3 regions of the Runella sp. genome follow, and region 3 is predicted to be linked to each of the others. Evidence: riboswitches for the same ligand, from Rfam matches in the RefSeq annotation. Region 3 holds a riboswitch; each other region holds the start of a gene.

Region 1 (6,327 bases), 3.8 Mb from region 3:
CTGTTTCGGTAGGAAACAACGTGACTGCCTTGCCGTATCGGTTGGAAGAGAATCGTAATCAAAGGAATATTTTCGGTTATCCGGTAGCCGTCCAAAAAACGGGCGGAAGCGTAGGTTTAAGTCTATTGAACGAGACATTCTCGTTAAAACTTAGCGGCGATAGTCTTGCTTACGGTAAGATCTGGTCGGGTATTTTGCGGGCGCTGAATCCCGCCTTAGAAGGTAACATTTCTGCCGAAGCACCGTTGTGGCAAGATACCCGTTCGACGTTTGCGCTAAATAAATTTCCACAGATAATCAATGACTTATCGGTTTCTCAAGATACTGTTTTTGCAAAACCCTCTTCACTGAATACAATCACTTCCTCTGCTGATTATATCTTTAGAAAATCAGGTTGGCAGCCTTTTCAGGATTCATTGGAGATATATGTAGAAGAGGGGGGAAGCGCGGTGTCGAAAGCGGCTCAGATAGCCGAAGCGCTCCGGGCGCATTCGCTTATGGAGACGAATCAGACTACAACGGCTTCACAGGTATTTGCTAATCAATTGCCTGATTGGGCGTGGATGTTGCTCTTGCTGCTCTGCCTGACGGCCTTGTGGGTGGAGCCCAAATTGCGGTATTGATTTTTATTTTAACCATATAAGACATAGAAGGAAATATAAGTTTATATGCCTTAAGTATCTGCTCGAAATTAGTTTAAATTATTGGCGGGTTGTTTGACCCCGGATGGGGTCAAACAAAATAATGCAAACAAATTATTATGGCTTACTTATATGGTTAAAATTGGCTGTTAATAGAGTGATTATTTCTTGAAGAAAAATTTGCTTGGCGCAATCTCGGCCTTGACCGAATCAATCAGCGTTCCGTTGGGTTGATAGCGCAATACATATCCCGCTTGTTTGAACGAAGGAACCACGCCGGCATAAATAGTGCCCGTTTGTGGGTCAACACCTAAACCTCCTGAAAAGAGACGATTGATGAAAGGCTTGTCAGCTGCTACCGCTGCTGCATCAACGGAAAAGCTATAGGTTTCACCTCTTTGCACGTAATCTGCGGCGGCATCGTAATATGAGTTTGTAAAATAAAATGTCTTTTTATCGGCACTCAATGTGAACGAACTCGGTGATTTTGAGGCGTTGGGCGAGGTGATCTTGAAGCGTGTTTCGACGGTTTTGGTTTGTGTGTTCAACCGTACCATTTCTCCACCCGCGTAAAGCCAAAGTTTGCTGTTGGCATCCACTCCTAAAAGTGCAGGATTCTTCCCGATCTCAATCGTTTGTTTGACCGCATCGGTGGCAATATCGATGACAGTGATCTTTGTTGTGCCTGTTCCCGTATTTCCGACAAATGCTTCGGTGCCAATTACCGTAATGCTTTCTGCGCCGTTTTGTACGGTGATTTTTTTAGCCAATTTGTTGGTGGTCAAATCAATAACGGCTACGTAACCGGGGCTTTTGTAAAAATTAGAATAGTCGCCGGTAGCATCCCAGCAAGTCACATATGCTTTGGTATCAGTTGCTTTGACCGCTACACGAGGGTTTTCGATGTCGCTTGAAGGAATGGTAGACAGGCTTTTGAAGGTGCGCGCATCCACGATCTCGATGATGTCTTTTCCCGCCGTCGAGTTGTCGACAAGGATAATTCCTTTTGAGTTGACTTCCGTGTAATCGGCCAAACCACCCGCCAATGTACGGCTATTCTCTTTTTGAAAAATATCGAAAGAAGCAGTGGTAGAAGTGCGCTGTACTAATGAAATAGAGCCGTTATTGTCTAAAAAATTTCCTGCATTTAGAATAAGAACACCGTTGTCGTAAGGCTGTGACGGTTCAGGGTCAGAAGTGTTACAGGCAGAAAAACCAAGTGATAAAAGGCTGATAATAAGCAGAGAATTACGATTCATTTGACTTTTGTTTTGATTGAAAATAGATGATAACATTGAGCGATACCGTGCGCAACGGCATCGCATTTTTCTTTAGATTGGGATAAACTGTATTGGTGAGATTATTGCCCTGAAGCGCCAGATCGGTACGGAATTTCCTCTTTTGGAGTTGATAATTCAACACGGCATTCAGCAAATAATAAGGCGCAAAAGGCCTCCCCGAATGATCAAAGGTGCTGTATCGTTCTGAATTGTATTGTTGTTGAATCGTGAGTGATGCCTTGCCGCGACTTGCCGTAAGCGTACCGCCAAACGCATGGCGCGGAACGTAAATAAGCTGTTTGCCAATGAGATCCTGCGTATAAGGGCCGTACATTTTTTGTTGAGAGGCGTTCGTGAGTCCATAATTCAGGTTGGCTTCCAACAGGATTTTATTCCACTTTGTTTTAAGAATACCTGTGATCTCAAGGCCCTTGGTAAGTACTTGCTGAATGTTTTCGACCCGATAATTGCGGTCCGGATTCCAGTACGTCCAATCGTCGATCAGGTTATGGAATGCCGTGGCAGAGAGTTGAAATTGGCTGTTTTCGGTCAGACGTTGTTTCCAAACCAAACCGATCTCTTTATTGAAACCGCGCTCAGGGCGAAGGTCAGGATTGCCCAAATTGACCCAATAGCGCTCGTTAAGCGTTGGTACGCGATAACTGAGCGATGTATTTCCGTTGAGAATGAGTTTCGTAAATGAACGCGTCAAAAGGGTATATTCAACGCCCAGCGAAGGACTGAAGGGAGGGTTATAGCGCGTGACCAATGCCTGACGCAAATTGAGCGAAGCACTGAGTTTGCCACTGAACTGATGCCGAAGCAACGCGTAAAAATCGGCGCGATTTTCCTGTTTGATTTCTTCACCATAGCCATCTACACGGGCGTTGTAATGCACCAATTCGGCTCCGACCTTTAGGTTTGTACCTTTGTCGCAGCTTTGGATCCACGAAAAATCGTGCTCGGTACGGAGAATAAAACGGTCTATTTCGGTGTGACTTGGGGTAAGGTTTTCACCCTTGCCATAATCGGTAATATCACGAATGAAACCCGTACGTATCAGGGTCTTACCGATCTGATACGAGCCTAATACACGGTAGGCCTGTGTACGGGTGACCTCACGAAGCGGAATTTGTTGGGGCTGTATGGTGAGATTATTGTCGGTCAGCCAGAGATTCAGCGAAAACAGATTACCTTTTTGATGTTGCCAATACACATCCTGAACAATTCCCTTTTGAGAGGTTCGGGCCGGTTCAAACGAATAGCTTTCCCCGTTGGAAGTACGCCGTGGCTCAGTACCGAAATTATTATTAAAACGGCTTCCGTAAAGCAACGTTTTGCCTGAAAGTTTCCAATTCTTGCCGACGTTTTGGTGAAAACGCAGACCTACCTGCCCGGTATAATTTTCCGAGCTTTCAACCCGAAAAGCGGTGAGTGTTTGAAAGCCTTTTTGTTTAAAATCGGGAACGGAGCGTAATTGAATACTTCCGCCTACGGCGTCAGTGCCAACGCAACTTGCAGCGGAGCCATATTGTACGCTCATTTCGTCGAATCCCGCCAACGGGACGGTCGAAAAGTCAGTTTGCCCCAAGGAAGGAAAATTGATATTTATACCGTTCCAAAGCACCGCCGTATGGTTGGCGGATGTGCCCCGAAACGCAATGCTCGTGGCCTGTCCTGCACCGTAGCTTTTGAAGGCCGCCGAACTTTGGAATTGCAGAAAATCAGCCAATGTGCTGTAGCGAAAGCGCGCCAATTGAACCGAATCAATTTCCTGCACTTTTTGACCAACCATGAACCGTTCGGGCCTGACTCCGCGCACGGTCACTTCGCAAAGACTTTGTTCTTTTTGGGCGTACAACCACGACGCTGTGAATAACAACAGCACGAAAGGTATGTAATTGACAAACCGTAAAAGTTTGTGAATCAAGGTAGTTGAATGACAGAGTGAATATGAAATCGAACGCTCAACGTCTCCTCATTACCCGTAAGGACTCGTCAAGAATGATTGTTGGCAGGTCTCCTGGCTTGTTTCATTGTTGCGGGTCTTCCCATTCATTTTACAGAACAGTGACTAAAAGGTGAGCAACAACTTGCTGAAACGTACAGTTGCGGGAACAGCCCCCGAGTTGAACGGGATTCCCTATTAAGCCATTCGGCACACACAGAGGCGGCATCAGGCACCAATAACTTTTGCAAAGGTATAGTAAAAACGGACGTTTCTCCAAATAGATATACCATTCAGGGGCGATTTTAGGGCTTTGTTTTTACTATTATTTTCAAAAAAATGAGGCAATTGTTTGGATTGAATCTAAATAGGCTCTTACTTTGGCCATTATTTAAAATTAATCTAAATAATCATTGAGTAACTAAGCAGAAGTAAATGAGACTTTCCAAGTTTGTGATTCCGTTGATTATTAACAGCTTGATAAATAAAACTTGGAAAGTCTATTTTGTATAACTGCTCATTGCTTCCTAAAGAGACGAGCGCATAGAGGCGAGTCGAAAACGACTCAAATTCCACATCATAGACAGTAGATATACATCAAATAATAACGATTATGACCCATCAACATCCGTTCAAAACACTTCTTGAAAAAGACTATGGATACGTAGGCGTGTGTGAAAGCTGTAAAATGTATCACATTGCTTACAAAAATTTTATGTTTTGTTTGGATGAAACCGAATTTGAGTGGTTTCGGCAGTTATTGGTCGAAAAAAAGATGGTAGAAACGTTTTCTACGCCTCACGGAAAAGAACTCATTCATTATACGCCGCTGTCAAATTTTTATCTTCTTTTTTCTTATTCTGAAATGGATGAATTGCTTACCCTGATGAATGAGATATCCATGACGGTGGAGGCACGTAAGATGCTTAAAAATATCAATTAAAAGCTTCACTTGTTTGCCGAAAAGGGTGGTAAATGATTGAAAATGAATGTGTAATGTTTTGCCCTTTAGATTTTTAACTAATTATATTTTTTAATGAATCGTCTCTTTTTACCCACCAAAACAATGAGAACTCGGTTAGCGATAGCGCTATCATTTTTGACGTTTTGGGCAATGGCCCAAAACGCAACCATCAAAGGCAGTATTACTACCAACGACGGCAAAGCGGCAGAATTTGTCAATATTATTTTAAAAGGCGCCAATAAAGGAGCTGTGGCAGACACCAACGGTCGTTATGAAATTACCAATATCAAACCGGGAAGCTACACATTGCAGGCAAGTTTTGTAGGCTTAGCAACGTTGTCAAAAAAAATTACCCTGACGGCAGGGCAGGTAGTGGAAGAAAATTTGGAATTGACGTCTAACAGCCAACAACTTCAGGAAGTATTGGTAACGGCTAATCCCGGCAAATACGTTTCTGATTATCCTTCTATTTCTTTACGTTTAAGAACTCCGCTGCTCGAACTTCCCCAGAATATTCAGGTAATTACTCGCCAAATACTCCAGGATCAACAGATCTTTGACATGCAGGAAGGAGTGATTCGCAACGTGAGCGGTGCCACCCGTTCTGAACACTGGGAGAACTATGCACGTATTGTAATGCGAGGTTCCAGAATTGCCGCTTTCAGAAACGGTATGAACGTCACCGAAACATGGGGGCCGCTCAACGAGGACATGAGTATGGTAGAGCGAATTGAGTTTGTAAAAGGCCCTGCCGGATTTATGCTTGCCGGCGGCGAACCGAGCGGTTTTTATAATGTGGTGACTAAAAAACCTACGGGCATTACCAAATCAGAAGTCGGTATGACAATCGGGAGTTTTGGCACCTACCGCAATACGCTTGATTTTGACGGTAAGTTGAGTAAAGATGGCAAGGTGCTTTACAGACTTAACCTGATGGGACAAATGAAAGGCACGCAACGCAATTTTGAATATAACAATCGCGTGTCTATCGCTCCGGTGCTTAAATTTCAGATCAATCCCAAAACATCACTGACAACGGAATATACCTATCAGTACGTTAATATGTCGCCGTTGGGCTCTGCGTATGGGTATTCTTCTACCGGCATCGGCAAACTTCCCGCCGAATTTTCGACGCTGGAGTCAAACATGGCCCCTACCAAAATCCATGACCAATCGCTCTTTGTGACCTTGTCACACAGTATTAATGACAATTGGAAATTTACCGGCCAGTTGGCCTACCTGCACTTTGCGCAAGTTGGTTCAAGCTTGTGGCCATCCGGCATCAAGGGTGACACCTTGACGAGGGCTATGTCGGTATGGGACATTCTCGGCCAAATCCGTGTCGGTCAGTTCTTTGTCAACGGCGATGTCAATACGGGTAACATTAAGCACCGCCTGTTGGCAGGTGTTGACATGGGTGATAAAGATTTTTACCATGATTGGAGCCAGGGGGGAGATTTTAAGGGTGCAACTCCCTTCTTGGTCAATAACCCG
Region 2 (6,327 bases), 3.8 Mb from region 3:
ACTTTTAAGGATGGTGATGGGATTTTTATCCTCATCAATGGCCACAAACGTAAATGTGCCTTCAATGGCTTTTTCGCGGTGTTCTTCGTACATCTGTTCTACGTATACTTCTACCGTCACCTGCATACTCGTACGACCTATGTGATGAACGAAGCCGATCAACTCAACGATGGTGCCGTGAGGAATTGCTTTCTTGAAATCGATCTTGTCGGAAGAAACCGTTACGAAACGCTGACGACTGAACCGCGTTGCTGTAATAAAAGCCACTTCGTCCATCCATTGCATGGCCGTGCCGCCGAATAGCGTGTCATAATGGTTGGTTGTATTGGGAAAAATTGCCTTGAAAACATGCGTTTCGGCTTTTTTGATTTGTTCTTCGTAAGTCATGGGAATAATGGTTGGGTACGTGGGCGTTCGGCTTCTTGGCAAAACCGTTTGTTTCTCCAAGAAGCAATTACGTCAAAGGTATAGTAAATTTACAACACAAATGCGTGTTTGGAAGGTGGGAGAGATTTGGAAAGTTTTTTAAAACTTTCCAAATCATATATGAATAGTTAAAATCGGTATTACGATTCCTGAGCGATACCTTTACGTATTTTGCCGGCGGCTTTTACCATATTTTTGAGCGCGATCTCGGTTTCCGGCCATTTGCGGGTTTTGAGCCCGCAGTCGGGATTTACCCACACATTTTGGGCGGGAAGCACCGTCAGGGCTTTTTCCAACAAACTCACCATTTCTTCCACCGTAGGCACACGGGGACTGTGAATGTCGTACACCCCCGGCCCGATCTCATTTGGATAATTGAAATCCGCGAATGCATCCGGCAATTCCATCTGCGAACGGGACGTTTCAATGCTAATGACATCGGCATCCATCGCGGCAATGCTTTCAATAATATCATTGAACTCCGAATAACACATGTGCGTATGGATTTGGGTTTCATCCCGCACCGACGACGATGCCACCCGAAAAGCTTTCACAGCATTGTCCAAGTATGCTTTCCGGTCGCTTCGGCGCAATGGCAAGCCCTCTCTGAGGGCTGCTTCGTCAATTTGAATGATCTTGATACCTGCCTGTTCCAGATCAGAAACCTCATCGCGAATTGCCAACGCCAGTTGAAGCATGGTTGCGCTGCGAGGTTGGTCATCACGCACAAACGACCATTGCAGAATGGTGATCGGTCCCGTTAACATCCCTTTCATGTACTTCTGCGTAAGCGATTGGGCATAGGTAGCCCATCGCACGGTCATGGGATGCAAACGCTCAATGTCGCCGTAAATAATGGGCGGCTTGACGCAACGCGAACCGTAACTTTGCACCCAACCGTTTTGACTGAATACGTATCCTTCCAACAATTCGCCGAAGTATTCGACCATGTCGTTTCGTTCAAATTCGCCATGAACCAATACGTCCAGTCCGAGTTCTTCCTGCCACAAAACGGCTTTTTGAATATAGGTTTCAATGGCCGATTCGTACCGGTCCTGCGTTATCAGACCCTTTTTGTAGTCAGCACGAAGCACACGTACGTCGTCAGTTTGGGGAAAAGACCCAATCGTCGTTGTTGGAAACAAGGGTAAATTCAGCAATGCTTTTTGCTTGCTTTGTCTTATCTCAAATGGGCTTTGGCGTTGCGTGTCAGCTTCGCTCAATGCGGTTATTCGTTGTTTTACCTGTGGTTTATGGATCAAAGGAGACGACTGTCGACTTTTAACGGCAAGCTGATTTTGAGCCAACAATGCAGGGTTCCCGATTATCGAAATTTCGTGTAACTCGTTTATTTCCTGCAGTTTTTGTTTGGCAAAAGCCAGCCAATTTTTGATCTCGGCGGGTAGTTGCGTTTCTTCTTTTTCAAGTTCCAGATCACAAGGAGAATGCAGTAACGAGCAGGAAGGTGCGATCATCATGCGTTCAATACCTAATTTAGACACCGCTTTTTGAATGAACGCCAGCGATTTGGCATAATCATTTTTCCAGATATTTCGCCCGTCAACCAAGCCTATTGACAACGACATGGGTTCTTTGATGGCTGTTAACAGGTCGTCAAATTGGCTTGGAAAACGAACTGCATCTACGTGCAACGCACAAACAGGCAAATGTGAAACGGTCAGAATATTATCACGCAAACCGTCAAAATAGGTTGTCAGCAAGGTTTTTAATTGCGGAAATTTGCTGCGGATAGTTCCGTAGGCCAAGCGTAACGCGTCTTTTTCTTTATAGGTTAGATCCAACGCCAGACAGGGTTCGTCAAATTGAATCCAAACTGCGCCCGCCTTTTGGAGGCGTTCCAAGATTTCGTAGTAAACGGGCAATAATTGGGGTAATAATTCCAAACGGTGGAACCCTTCTTCCTTCTCTTTACCAAGCAACAAATAAGAAATTGGCCCTATCAAAACAGGTTTTGTTACAATGCCCAATTGAAGCGCTTCTTCAAATTCATTGAAAATCTTATCAGACGAAAGCGTAAAGGTTTGGTCTTTGGTAAATTCAGGAACTATATAATGGTAGTTGGTATCAAACCACTTGGTCATTTCCATCGCTTTGATATCAAGGCCGTCTTTTTGATAACCGCGCGCCATGGCAAAATACAGATCAAGCGCATTGTTTTGCGGATTGGCCGACAGTACCGCTTGATAACGACGCGGGATTGCGCCCAATGTCAAACTCAGATCAAGCACATGGTCATAAAGCGAAAAATCGTTGGAAGGAATAAGGTCAATCCCCGTTTCCTGTTGTAATTGCCAATTATGGCGACGAATGGCAGCGCCCGTTTCGAGCAACGTTTGTTGTGAAATGTTGCCTACCCAATAAGATTCACAGGCTTTTTTGAGTTCACGGCGGCCACCGATGCGGGGATAGCCAAGATTGTTTTTAAGCATACGCGTAAAAGGATGTTGGTGTAACAATAAATTTTGAAAAACTTATTGTCCTTTCCTTTTGCCTGACAATTGCTTCAGGTCGTGAAAGCATTGGTCAATTCGTTAGGAGGCAAGTATCTCGGCTTGCAGCTATTCGTAGCTGCTTACGGTTGCACGTCAGCTCGTGATTTACACACGATTCCTTTTTAATGTTGAAGTCATCAACAACCCCAAAACGGCAATAACTTGAAAGAACTGAGGCAAAGATAAAGTGAGTAATTTTTAAAAGATATAATAACTGCTTTAACTGCTATAAATTGGATATTATATCTTTTAAATTAATTATTAACGATTAATATTTAACTATAGCAATATATAATTGATAAAATATCTTCTGGTGAAATGGCCCGATTGGCCGATTTTACTCAAACGGTTCTTGCGTTTTTGAAAGAAATTGAAAATCGCTGCGCAGATCAGGCAACAGAATTTTGTATATTGTCATTTTGTGAAATGGGTTGACTGTTAGGTGTTTTCCATGCCCAACGGGCCAAAAATAATCTCAATACGTCCGTAAATAGCCACGAAATATCCGTTTCTGCAATGGAATTTTGGCCATTGATGAGCGTTTTCCAGAACCAATCTTCCGTTTGAAAACCGTTGACCAACGGAACCAAAATAGAAAGCACTTCGCCGATATAAAGGTAATTGCGCGTCAGCTTTGCGTCAGTTTCCCAAAAAAGCCCTGCGATGGTCAATAAAAGGAAACGGCTTAAAAAAAGTTAAAAATAAAATTTTACTATTTATTTATAATTGGTCTAAATAAAATATTTATCTTTGTGTCATCATTCATTTGTGATGTGCAAGGCGGTCGAGGAGAGTTTCATTACTGCATAAACCGGTAAACAGGCAGGGAGTAAGGAAACGAAAAGGAAAGGGATTGCGGCAAGTTTTTGACGAAAATTCAATCGAATGAATAAAAGATTTTAGAGTTCATGTTCAAGGAGGTTGTAGAGGTGAGTCACTTCATTTCTACATAGATCAACGGTACTCGTGCTGAAAATTTTCAGCACGAGCCTTATCTCAACCTGAAAAAAAGCTTTTAAATGTGTATGTGAAATTGATGATTGACTGAATTCATTATTCTTTTTGAAGACCTGAATTTTACAATTTTCTCCCCTTCGTCGGCTAAATTGATTTGATTGTGTTTGGTTCTGCAAAAGGAGGATATTAAAACAATAAATAGCCCAAAAGCATCTCTATTGATAACCAGTTAAGCCCTTAGCCAAGCTTCGTTTCCTGAAGAATCGGAGCTTGGCTAAGGCACAACGCATTGCCGCATCAACAAGACGAAGTTATGGATCCATCAGAGAAAGAATGTACATTTGAGATCAGTGCAGAAAGCCGATTGGGTCGCGTATATCGTTGCCGTTTTCACGGTCATTTTCAAATCGAGTTCGGGCAAATGTTACTTACCTATTTTGACATTTGGTCGCTTGAATTCTTTGCGGATGAAATTGGAAGCATTGACTCAAAAGATGAAAGCAATTACTGCACTTACCTTCGACGTAAAATCATCTTCCAACCCATCGGCAGTGCATGCGTATATGGATTCATGCCGCACGAGATCAATGATTTGCAGGGACTGATGGCGCAGGCAACGAGCTTTTTGGATCTGGAAGCCTATTTGCAGCGTAAGGGTATTTCTTTTCGGAAAGAAAAGGAATGACTGTATACATCTAATCATACAATTTAATTGTATTTATTCTAAATAAAATTAACTTTGTGGCGTCGATACATCAGTTAGTTTTATTCATTTGAATATGCAAAATTCACATCTCCAGGCAGCTACGCTGCGACTTGACCAGTTTTTGGAGTTGAAAGGCTACCGCCGCACTCAGGAACGCTACACCATATTGGAGGAAATATATTCGCATCAAGATCATCATCATTTTGACGCTCACCAACTTCGGGAAATACTGTTAAGCAAAGGGTTCCATCTCAGCATGGCTACCATTTACAATACACTGGAGCTTTTTGCCGATGCAGGCTTGATCAAAAAACATCAATTCGGTACTACTGCTTCCTCGAACTATGAACGTACACTCGGCAGCCGTCAGCACGATCATGTAGTGTGTCTGGATTGCCATCATGTGAAAGAGTTTTGTGATCCGCGTATGGCTACCATTGAAAACACCGTGGGAGATTGGTTTCAGACGCGGGTTTTACAGCACTCTTTGGTTTTTTATGGTCATTGTACCGACGAGTTATGTTGCCATAAAATAGAGAAGAATACTAATTAATTTTGCCGATGCCGTATTTTATCCTATTCTCCCGTTATTAAAGCAGCATTGGCAATTAGGTGTTAAGTGCAACAATATCTGCCACCAAAAAGGGAGCCACAACGGCTCCCTTTTTGGTGGCAGATATTGTTAGTGTGGGTGATTTTTCATCCATTCATCCATCGAGAATTTGCCCGAACCAATGACCAGAAAGATCATCAATAGAATGAGAGTGGTCAACGAAAGCCAAAGCTCAGAATTGAGGTAAGAAAAGCCCCGCGTTAGGTTGACAAAGAATACCGCTACGAATAAAATCGGCAATTGAAAAATGATCGCCAATCGGGTTTGACATCCCAACGCAATCAAAAAACCTCCCATTAAGTGCGCAAAAGCGACGTAATGTACCGCAATGACCGAACTCAACGTAAAATTAATGTCATTGACCAATTCGGAAATCTGTGAGGTATCACTGATAAAACTCACTCCTTTCATAAAAAGAAGCAGACCGAGGGCAATTCGGAGGACGTCCATCCAGGCAGGATGATGCGTATCGCCCCAATGTTCGATGCGTTGAATCGTGTTCATGGTTTCGGAAATGTTTGATTTTAAGAAAGTTACAAATAAAAAATGACTTTGTCAAGACTTGTTTGTACTTTTTCGTTATCCATTATTTCCGAACCGCTATTTCCCCATCCATTTCTTAAAATCGCTTACTTTTTCGCGACTTACAATGGCTTCTTTGTCAAAAACGGGATGAAGTACCAATGACAACCGATTGCCAAAATAGGGTTGAATTTGTTCAACGGCTTGGTGCGTGACTTTGACACTGCGGCTGATTCGGAAAAACTGCTGCGGGTCCAGGTTATCCGACAATTCATCGAGGGTGTAATCCACCAGAAATTTCTGATTGCTGTGGGTTCGAAAAAAGCTAAAGCGTTCGTCGGTAAAAAAGTAGGAAATATCGCCGGTTTCAATGGACAATAAACGCTGGCCTTGACGCACTAAAAAACGTTTTCGATAGCCAACGGGTTGCTGTTGGAGTTGAAGTTCTTTGATCAACTTTTCGATGCTGAAAGCCGGTACTCTACGCCCAGCACTTCTATTTGACTCATCACCCAAAGTACCCCGAATGCTGCGACGGTCGATACCATTCCTGTAAGAAAAAGCATCAGTAAAATACGGTAGAGCGTTTG
Region 3 (6,327 bases):
AAAATCCCGCAGCGTTTGCATCGCATGCTTCCGATAAGGCAAACGAAACGAATCTTCAGAGCCATCAGGGAAGCACTGTTTAACAACATCTTCGTCCAATACAAATGAAGCAACGGGGTCGCAGGCGATGACACTGAAACCGTGTTCCATGCCGTGGTATTCGGCACTTTCGAGCATAACGGTGTAAGGGAATTTGTCGCGAAGTTTAAGATAAACTCCAACGGGAGTAAGCATATCTCCCAGTAATTTGCGGCTTTGGGTGGTGATCTTGAAAGTGGTTTCGGTCGTTGTCATTACCTTATTTTTCGGTTGAATTAGGAATCAGGTTCGAATGTTGAAAATAAAAAAAGCTCGCTGTATGATGAACAGCGAGCTTTTTAGAATAAAAAATAAGCATAGCATTACGTGTTCATCTTTCTCAAAGAAGAACGCCACCACCACGCGCTATTTTTTACGTTTAAAATCATGTTGCAAAATTACAATCGGGATTTATAAATCCAAATTTTTATTTTTTCTTGTACAAATTGTAAATAACGGATACTTGCAGTGTCTTGTTGGAAAGGGTCTCCGTCTTAGAAGTTGATAAATTGGTAAAACCATGAATGTACCGAACATTCAGGCTGAAATCTTCCCCCATATCCATAAAATCGAAGCGTAAGCCTGAGCCTAAACTAAATTCATTTTTACGTAGAGGAACGACACTTTTAAGGGTGCTGAGGGCGTAACTGAATTCCGGGGCAACTTCAAACGTAAGGCCTTCGGTGATGATGTATCCCACTACCGGTACAAAACTCGCATAGTTGAAATTGTTGCGTATTACTGCCGTTTCACTTTTGAAAGTTCCGCCGCGTACAGAGAGTTGCACTTCCGGTTGGAAAGCCCATTTTTTTGTTCGCATACGATAAAACACGCCTAAATTGGGGTGGGATTGCGCTTTTAGGTTATAAATAAAGTTGGGGGAATAGGTGCTGCGGGCAACATTCAGTCCTAAGCGCAGTCCTAAATGGGGTTTCATGTAAACTGTTTGTGCTTGTGCTCCCAACGAGACAATCACTAAAAGAAGAAGTAATCTAAGTTTCAAATTCATGATACAATTCTAAAAGTTGGTTTGCAGTGGCTTTCAAAGTCACTTGGTTGTTTCTGTGTCAACCACACTGTTTATTTTGGGTAATTGTTATTTTCAGTTCCTGTGGAGTTAAAGGGGAATAGGGTAAATGACCTTTACGATTTTAGGTGTTTTACTTCTGCTTTAGCTGTGGATGGACGGACGGGTCGTCCGTACCACATATATCGTCTAATTTAATCTCGGATCAGTAGGGTAATGTGACTTAACGCGATATTCTCCACCCATTTTCCGTAAAACCGCCCTCCAAAATTGATCGACCGGCGTATCGAATATAAATCCGGCATCAGTATTGGATACGATCCAGGCGTTTTTACTGAGTTCATCATCAAGCTGCCCTGCCGACCAACCCGAATAACCAATGAAAAAACGCAAATCCCGCTCGGTTATTTTGCCAACATTGAGTAGGCTCGTAATTTGTTCAAAATCACCACTCCAATACAAATTTTCACCTACGGGAACAGCGTCTTCCAGAAAAGGTAATCGGTGAAGAAAATGTAAAGTATTCTGTTCTACCGGTCCACCCAAATAGAGAGGCATATTGTTCACAACGGGTTCTTTGAGGACATCGTTGAGGTGCAGGTTGGTTGTTTGATTAAAAACCAAACCAAAGGTCCCGTTTTCGTTATGCTCACACAAAAATACGACGCTCCGCTCAAAATTGGGGTCTCCCAAAAATGGCTCGGCAATCAGCAATTTTCCTTTGGCGGGTTTTAGCGGGGGCATTTTGTAATGATTCAGCGTCTCTTTTAGGGAGATAACGAAATAAAAGTCAAAAATAGTGGATTTTCAAGAACAAATGAGCACAGGAAGATCAAACAGTTTCCAATTTTTGTTCTTTAAAGGCAGGGCGGGGTCTGATATTTAAGAGATGGAACATATCTTGGTCGGCATCAACGCTCGAATTGGGAGTCGTCAGTAATTTATCGCCTGCAAAAATAGAGTTAGCCCCCGCCATAAAACAAAGCGCCTGCTCTTCCATTGTCATATTGACGCGGCCTGCCGAGAGTCGAACCATTGCTTTGGGCATGAGAATACGAGCCGTGGCGATCATCCGGATCATGTCCCAAACAGATACGCGCTTTTGATGCTCCAACGGTGTGCCTTCTACCGCTACGAGCGCGTTCACCGGCACTGACTCAGGTGGTTGAGGGAGCGACGCCAAGGTATACAGCATTGCAATGCGGTCATCATGCGTTTCTCCCATGCCTATAATGCCACCCGCGCAAGCTGAAATCCCCGCTTTCTGAACATGATGGATGGTTTGAAGTCGGTCATCGTAGGTACGGGTAGAAATAATATCGCCGTAAAATTCTTCGCTGGTGTCCAAGTTATGATTGTAGGCGTAAAGCCCTGCATCTTTGAGTTTCTCGGCCTGTGTTTCGGTCAGCATTCCCAGGGTGCAACAAACTTCCATGTCTAATCGGTTAACGCCTTTGACCATTTCCAATACATTGTCAAAGTCGCGGTTATCGCGTACTTCGCGCCAAGCAGCACCCATGCAAAAACGCGTACTTCCGGCTTCTTTGGCACGTTTGGCGGCGGCCAATACTTCTTCCACAGGCATTAATTTGTGGGTTTGCACTCCCGTATGGTAACGTGCGGCCTGTGGGCAGTAGGCACAATCTTCGGGACAACCACCTGTTTTAACAGAAAGTAACGTACACACCTGCACTTCCTGAGGGTCGTGGTGTTGGCGATGAACCGTAGCGGCTTGGTAGATCAATTCCAATAACGGTGATTCGTAAATTTCGCGTACCGCGTCTTTTGATAACGTAGGTGTCAACATATTCAATGGCTTTAAATAGGCAGCAAATCTGTGAAAAAATAAGTAGAAGTCAGCGCTTCTCCCGCTGCATTTTGGAAATGATAGGTTTTCTCTACCGTCTCTCCTTTTTGAAAATCAATGGGTTGCGCAAAATAAGGCGCCTCAAAAACGAAGGTGTGAAATTCGCCGTTTTCGCCGCAAGGGTCGATTGTTTGGGGTAAGTCTCTGACAAAATCACGATCCAGGATTCGACCGCAAAAAGATTTATCCAATAGATTTCCATTTACGCTGACCACGATAGTTTTGAAACCTAACTCCCAAAACTCTTCCAATAGTTCAAGCGAAGGGCGTTTCCAGAGTGGAAAAATGCCTTGCATTCCTAGTTGATTCAGTTGGTTTTCGCGGTAAATCCGCAAATCTTCCAGAAAAATATCACCGAAGATGGATTTCTCAATGCCTGCCTTAGCCAATGGTTGAAGTATTTCGGCCATGCGGCTCCGGTATTCTTCCATAGAAGTAGTTTCGGGAAGACGCAGTTTGAGCAACTCAATGCCAAGGTGTTGGGCCTGTTGGTCAAGTAATTCCTCTCGTACGCCGTGCATCGAAACCCGTCGAAAGGAATCATTAAGGGAAGTCAGGAGGTAACGAACGTCATAGCTTTTATTTTGCAAACTATGATAAAGCGCCAACGCCGAATCTTTTCCTCCCGACCAATTCATTAAGGCCTGCTGCATTATTCGGCAAAAGCAAGTTTTGGAAAACGAACTTTGAGTAATTCAAATCCGCCAAACAGCAGGGCGCTGTAAGCCAACGTTCCTGCCAGGAAATTACGCATGAACGGAAATCCTTGGGTTAAGCATTGGACAAAGCCGGCCCAATCACGCGTAAGTGGCAATCCGGTGCGCAGGTCGGTGCCGCCGCTGAGCCACACGCTGCTATCTGACAACATCCAATGAGATAATGTGGCAACGATGGCGGCAAGAACAATGTTTTTCACATTGATTTTCTTTAGCAGCATTTTTCCGTAAAAAACGATCAGCGCGAAAATGCCGTATACCCAATACCAACCGTTATAAATAATGCCGTATTGACCCTTATAGATAACGGCATTGATGATCAGATCACTGATAAGGAGCGTGAGAAGCGGAAACGCAAAAGCTTTCCAACGCGTAGTAAAATAAGCGCCGCTGAAAAGCCCCATCGCGCCAAGGGGAGTGAAGTTGGATACGGGCGAGAGTTGTGCAACGTTTAAAATGCGAATCAGCGCTACGGCTAAAATAAAGCACAATAGCGTCAAAAGACGAGGATTGAGTGTTTGTTTCATATCAGTTTGTAAAATAATCGGTTTGGCTGCGCATCCTCCGTGCACGGCGACTGAAAACAGCATTGGGCAGGTCTCCTGACTTATTTCATCGCCCTTGCACCTTCCCGATTTTCGGTTTGAAAACCAGTGGTTTAAGCAGTTATTAAGAGCGACGTTAAATGAAACTCACAGTTGCGGGGACAGTTTCCGTTTTGCACGAAATTCCCTTTTAAGCCGTCAAAGCCCGCCACGAAGCAGGCATGAGGCACCCAAGACTTAGGCAAAGGTAACGAGAAGTCAGTAGTGAGGAGCGAGAAAGAAGGATTTATTTTTTTGTGGAAAAGGCCAATGGTTCAAATAATAGAAGCCTATGATTTGAACCATTTTATTATTGAGCCGGGGCGTAGAACCTACTGTGAATGCTATTGTCAAAACGAGTATCTCACTATTGTTTTAATGAAATTTCACGATCATAAAACTCCATAATTTTTATTACATCACCTTCGATAGAATAATCCAGCTGATTTGATTTGACAAAATCTTTAATTGCAGATTCTTTGTCGTTTAAAATCGCTAAAATATCCGACTTTTTTCGTTTAATGTATTGGATTTTCTCATTTTTAATTACGTATAATTTCTCTTCACGAACAAAGCTTGATGCTTTTGTTACTGAGCCAAAATCGGTTGGCGTTATGATCTTAGTATAGATTTTTTTGAGGAGTTTTATATTGCCATCATACAAAACCTGATAAAAATGACGATTATTCCATTCGCCGATTGCAGGGAAATTACACCGAAAAATGTTGCCGTTTAATTTAAATTCTGTTATGTGAGAAGCATCAAATCGTAATAGTTTTGCATTGGATGATTGCTCATACTCGAATTCATCTTTAAAGGTATCATACCTCGCTTTTGAGTATTGTTGCCATTTTTCATTCTGCCTTAATTTGACTTCTCCGGCGGTAAACTGATCTTCCATATAAGGTGAACCTTCTACGTCCACATACTTACTTTCTACCATTAATATGCCATCGGCTTTTTTTACAAAAACACCTTGTCCAGCTAAATTAATAGAATAATAGAATGCCATAATAAATATTGCAAACTTTATTTTTAAATTATCCAATAAATGCTTCATGAAAATAAAAATATTAAAAACAATACTAATCCATATAAAAGAAAATAAATAAAAAATGACTTCTTTTTATTATTGAAATTTCTGCTCTCTTTATAAAGTATGCTATATCTGAACAACAACCCAATAGCCAATAATACTCCTCCCAAAATACCTAAAAAATTAATTGAAAATGGAGAAAAAGTGACATTGTAAATGAAAATAACTAGACCTGATAAGGAAATGATTTTAGCTGAAATTTTAGAGTTCATACCTTTATTTAATTTTATCAACTTTATACCATTAAGATATAAAGTTGATAGTTATACATTTATTATTTATCTGCCATATTTGTCCTCACAATCCATAACCCCATCCCGATATGTTAATTCAATAAGGTTTTTGGTTTGAAAGTAGATAAGAGTGGCTCCAAGCGCACAACCACTTCCTGCAAGCCCACCTACAACAACAAAAGCGTGCCCAGCTAACGGTCCAGTTAAACCAGCTGCCCAACTGCCCGCCTCGACACCAACAGCACCACACCCAATAAGTGATTCTAAATAAACTACCCAAGCGATATTTAATGAAGCATTCTTTATTCCAAGTTTAATTTGTTTACATTCTTCAAGTTTTGCTTGATTATATCCGGTTGCAGCATTTTCACCAGGATTTGGCTCTTTAAATTGCCCATCGCTACAATAGTCACAATTATTAAAAAAGCAATTTGGACAAAGATCGCTTACATTCCTACGAATTTGTGATGAGTTATCCCATCTTTCAATTGTCTTTAAAAGCAGATCCATTCGTTCTTCAGAAGGTAAAGAAAGTAACTCAGGATATTTGCTGATAATTAGTGCTCGTTTTTTTTGTATATCATTTTCTAACTTTTCATATGCTGACCAACTCTCAAAACCTAACTCATTTACTATTAAAGCTTTATTTTTAAGAGTGAGCTTTGGATCTTTTCCCCAAGTTTGTATCTTTTTAAGAGAGCTGTCCACTCGCTCAAAAGTCCTCAA

The links. A riboswitch is a leader RNA that binds a small molecule or an ion and turns the genes downstream of it on or off. The one in region 3 is predicted to bind cobalamin.
Region 1: it holds a riboswitch for cobalamin, as region 3 does, so the genes downstream of both, ACQY73_RS03225 (TonB-dependent receptor plug domain-containing protein) here and ACQY73_RS21410 (DUF6580 family putative transport protein) in region 3, are expected to answer to the same signal.
Region 2: it holds a riboswitch for cobalamin, as region 3 does, so the genes downstream of both, metE (5-methyltetrahydropteroyltriglutamate--homocysteine S-methyltransferase) here and ACQY73_RS21410 (DUF6580 family putative transport protein) in region 3, are expected to answer to the same signal.

Annotation. Positions count from the first base shown of each region.
Region 1 covers NZ_OZ257252.1:715,285-721,611, reverse strand. Annotated here, with positions in the region: gene ACQY73_RS03235 (hypothetical protein) at 1-623, shown strand, start outside; gene ACQY73_RS03230 (YncE family protein) at 803-1,900, opposite strand; gene ACQY73_RS03225 (TonB-dependent receptor plug domain-containing protein) at 1,890-3,809, opposite strand; cobalamin riboswitch at 3,918-4,124, opposite strand; gene ACQY73_RS03220 (DUF6686 family protein) at 4,483-4,812, shown strand; gene ACQY73_RS03215 (TonB-dependent siderophore receptor) at 4,936-6,327, shown strand, end outside.
Region 2 covers NZ_OZ257252.1:694,745-701,071, reverse strand. Annotated here, with positions in the region: gene ACQY73_RS03160 (acyl-CoA thioesterase) at 1-387, opposite strand, end outside; gene metE (5-methyltetrahydropteroyltriglutamate--homocysteine S-methyltransferase) at 567-2,876, opposite strand; cobalamin riboswitch at 2,968-3,103, opposite strand; gene ACQY73_RS03150 (hypothetical protein) at 3,329-3,610, opposite strand; gene ACQY73_RS03145 (DUF6686 family protein) at 4,210-4,581, shown strand; gene ACQY73_RS03140 (Fur family transcriptional regulator) at 4,676-5,155, shown strand; gene ACQY73_RS03135 (DoxX family protein) at 5,285-5,719, opposite strand; gene ACQY73_RS03130 (LytR/AlgR family response regulator transcription factor) at 5,816-6,193, opposite strand; gene ACQY73_RS03125 (hypothetical protein) at 6,190-6,327, opposite strand, start outside.
Region 3 covers NZ_OZ257252.1:5,073,641-5,079,967, forward strand. Annotated here, with positions in the region: gene ACQY73_RS21385 (anthranilate synthase component I family protein) at 1-294, opposite strand, end outside; gene ACQY73_RS21390 (outer membrane beta-barrel protein) at 506-1,087, opposite strand; gene ACQY73_RS21395 (YqgE/AlgH family protein) at 1,295-1,849, opposite strand; gene bioB (biotin synthase BioB) at 1,938-2,912, opposite strand; gene ACQY73_RS21405 (diphthine--ammonia ligase) at 2,924-3,625, opposite strand; gene ACQY73_RS21410 (DUF6580 family putative transport protein) at 3,625-4,215, opposite strand; cobalamin riboswitch at 4,264-4,482, opposite strand; gene ACQY73_RS21415 (hypothetical protein) at 4,640-5,332, opposite strand; gene ACQY73_RS21420 (hypothetical protein) at 5,647-6,327, opposite strand, start outside.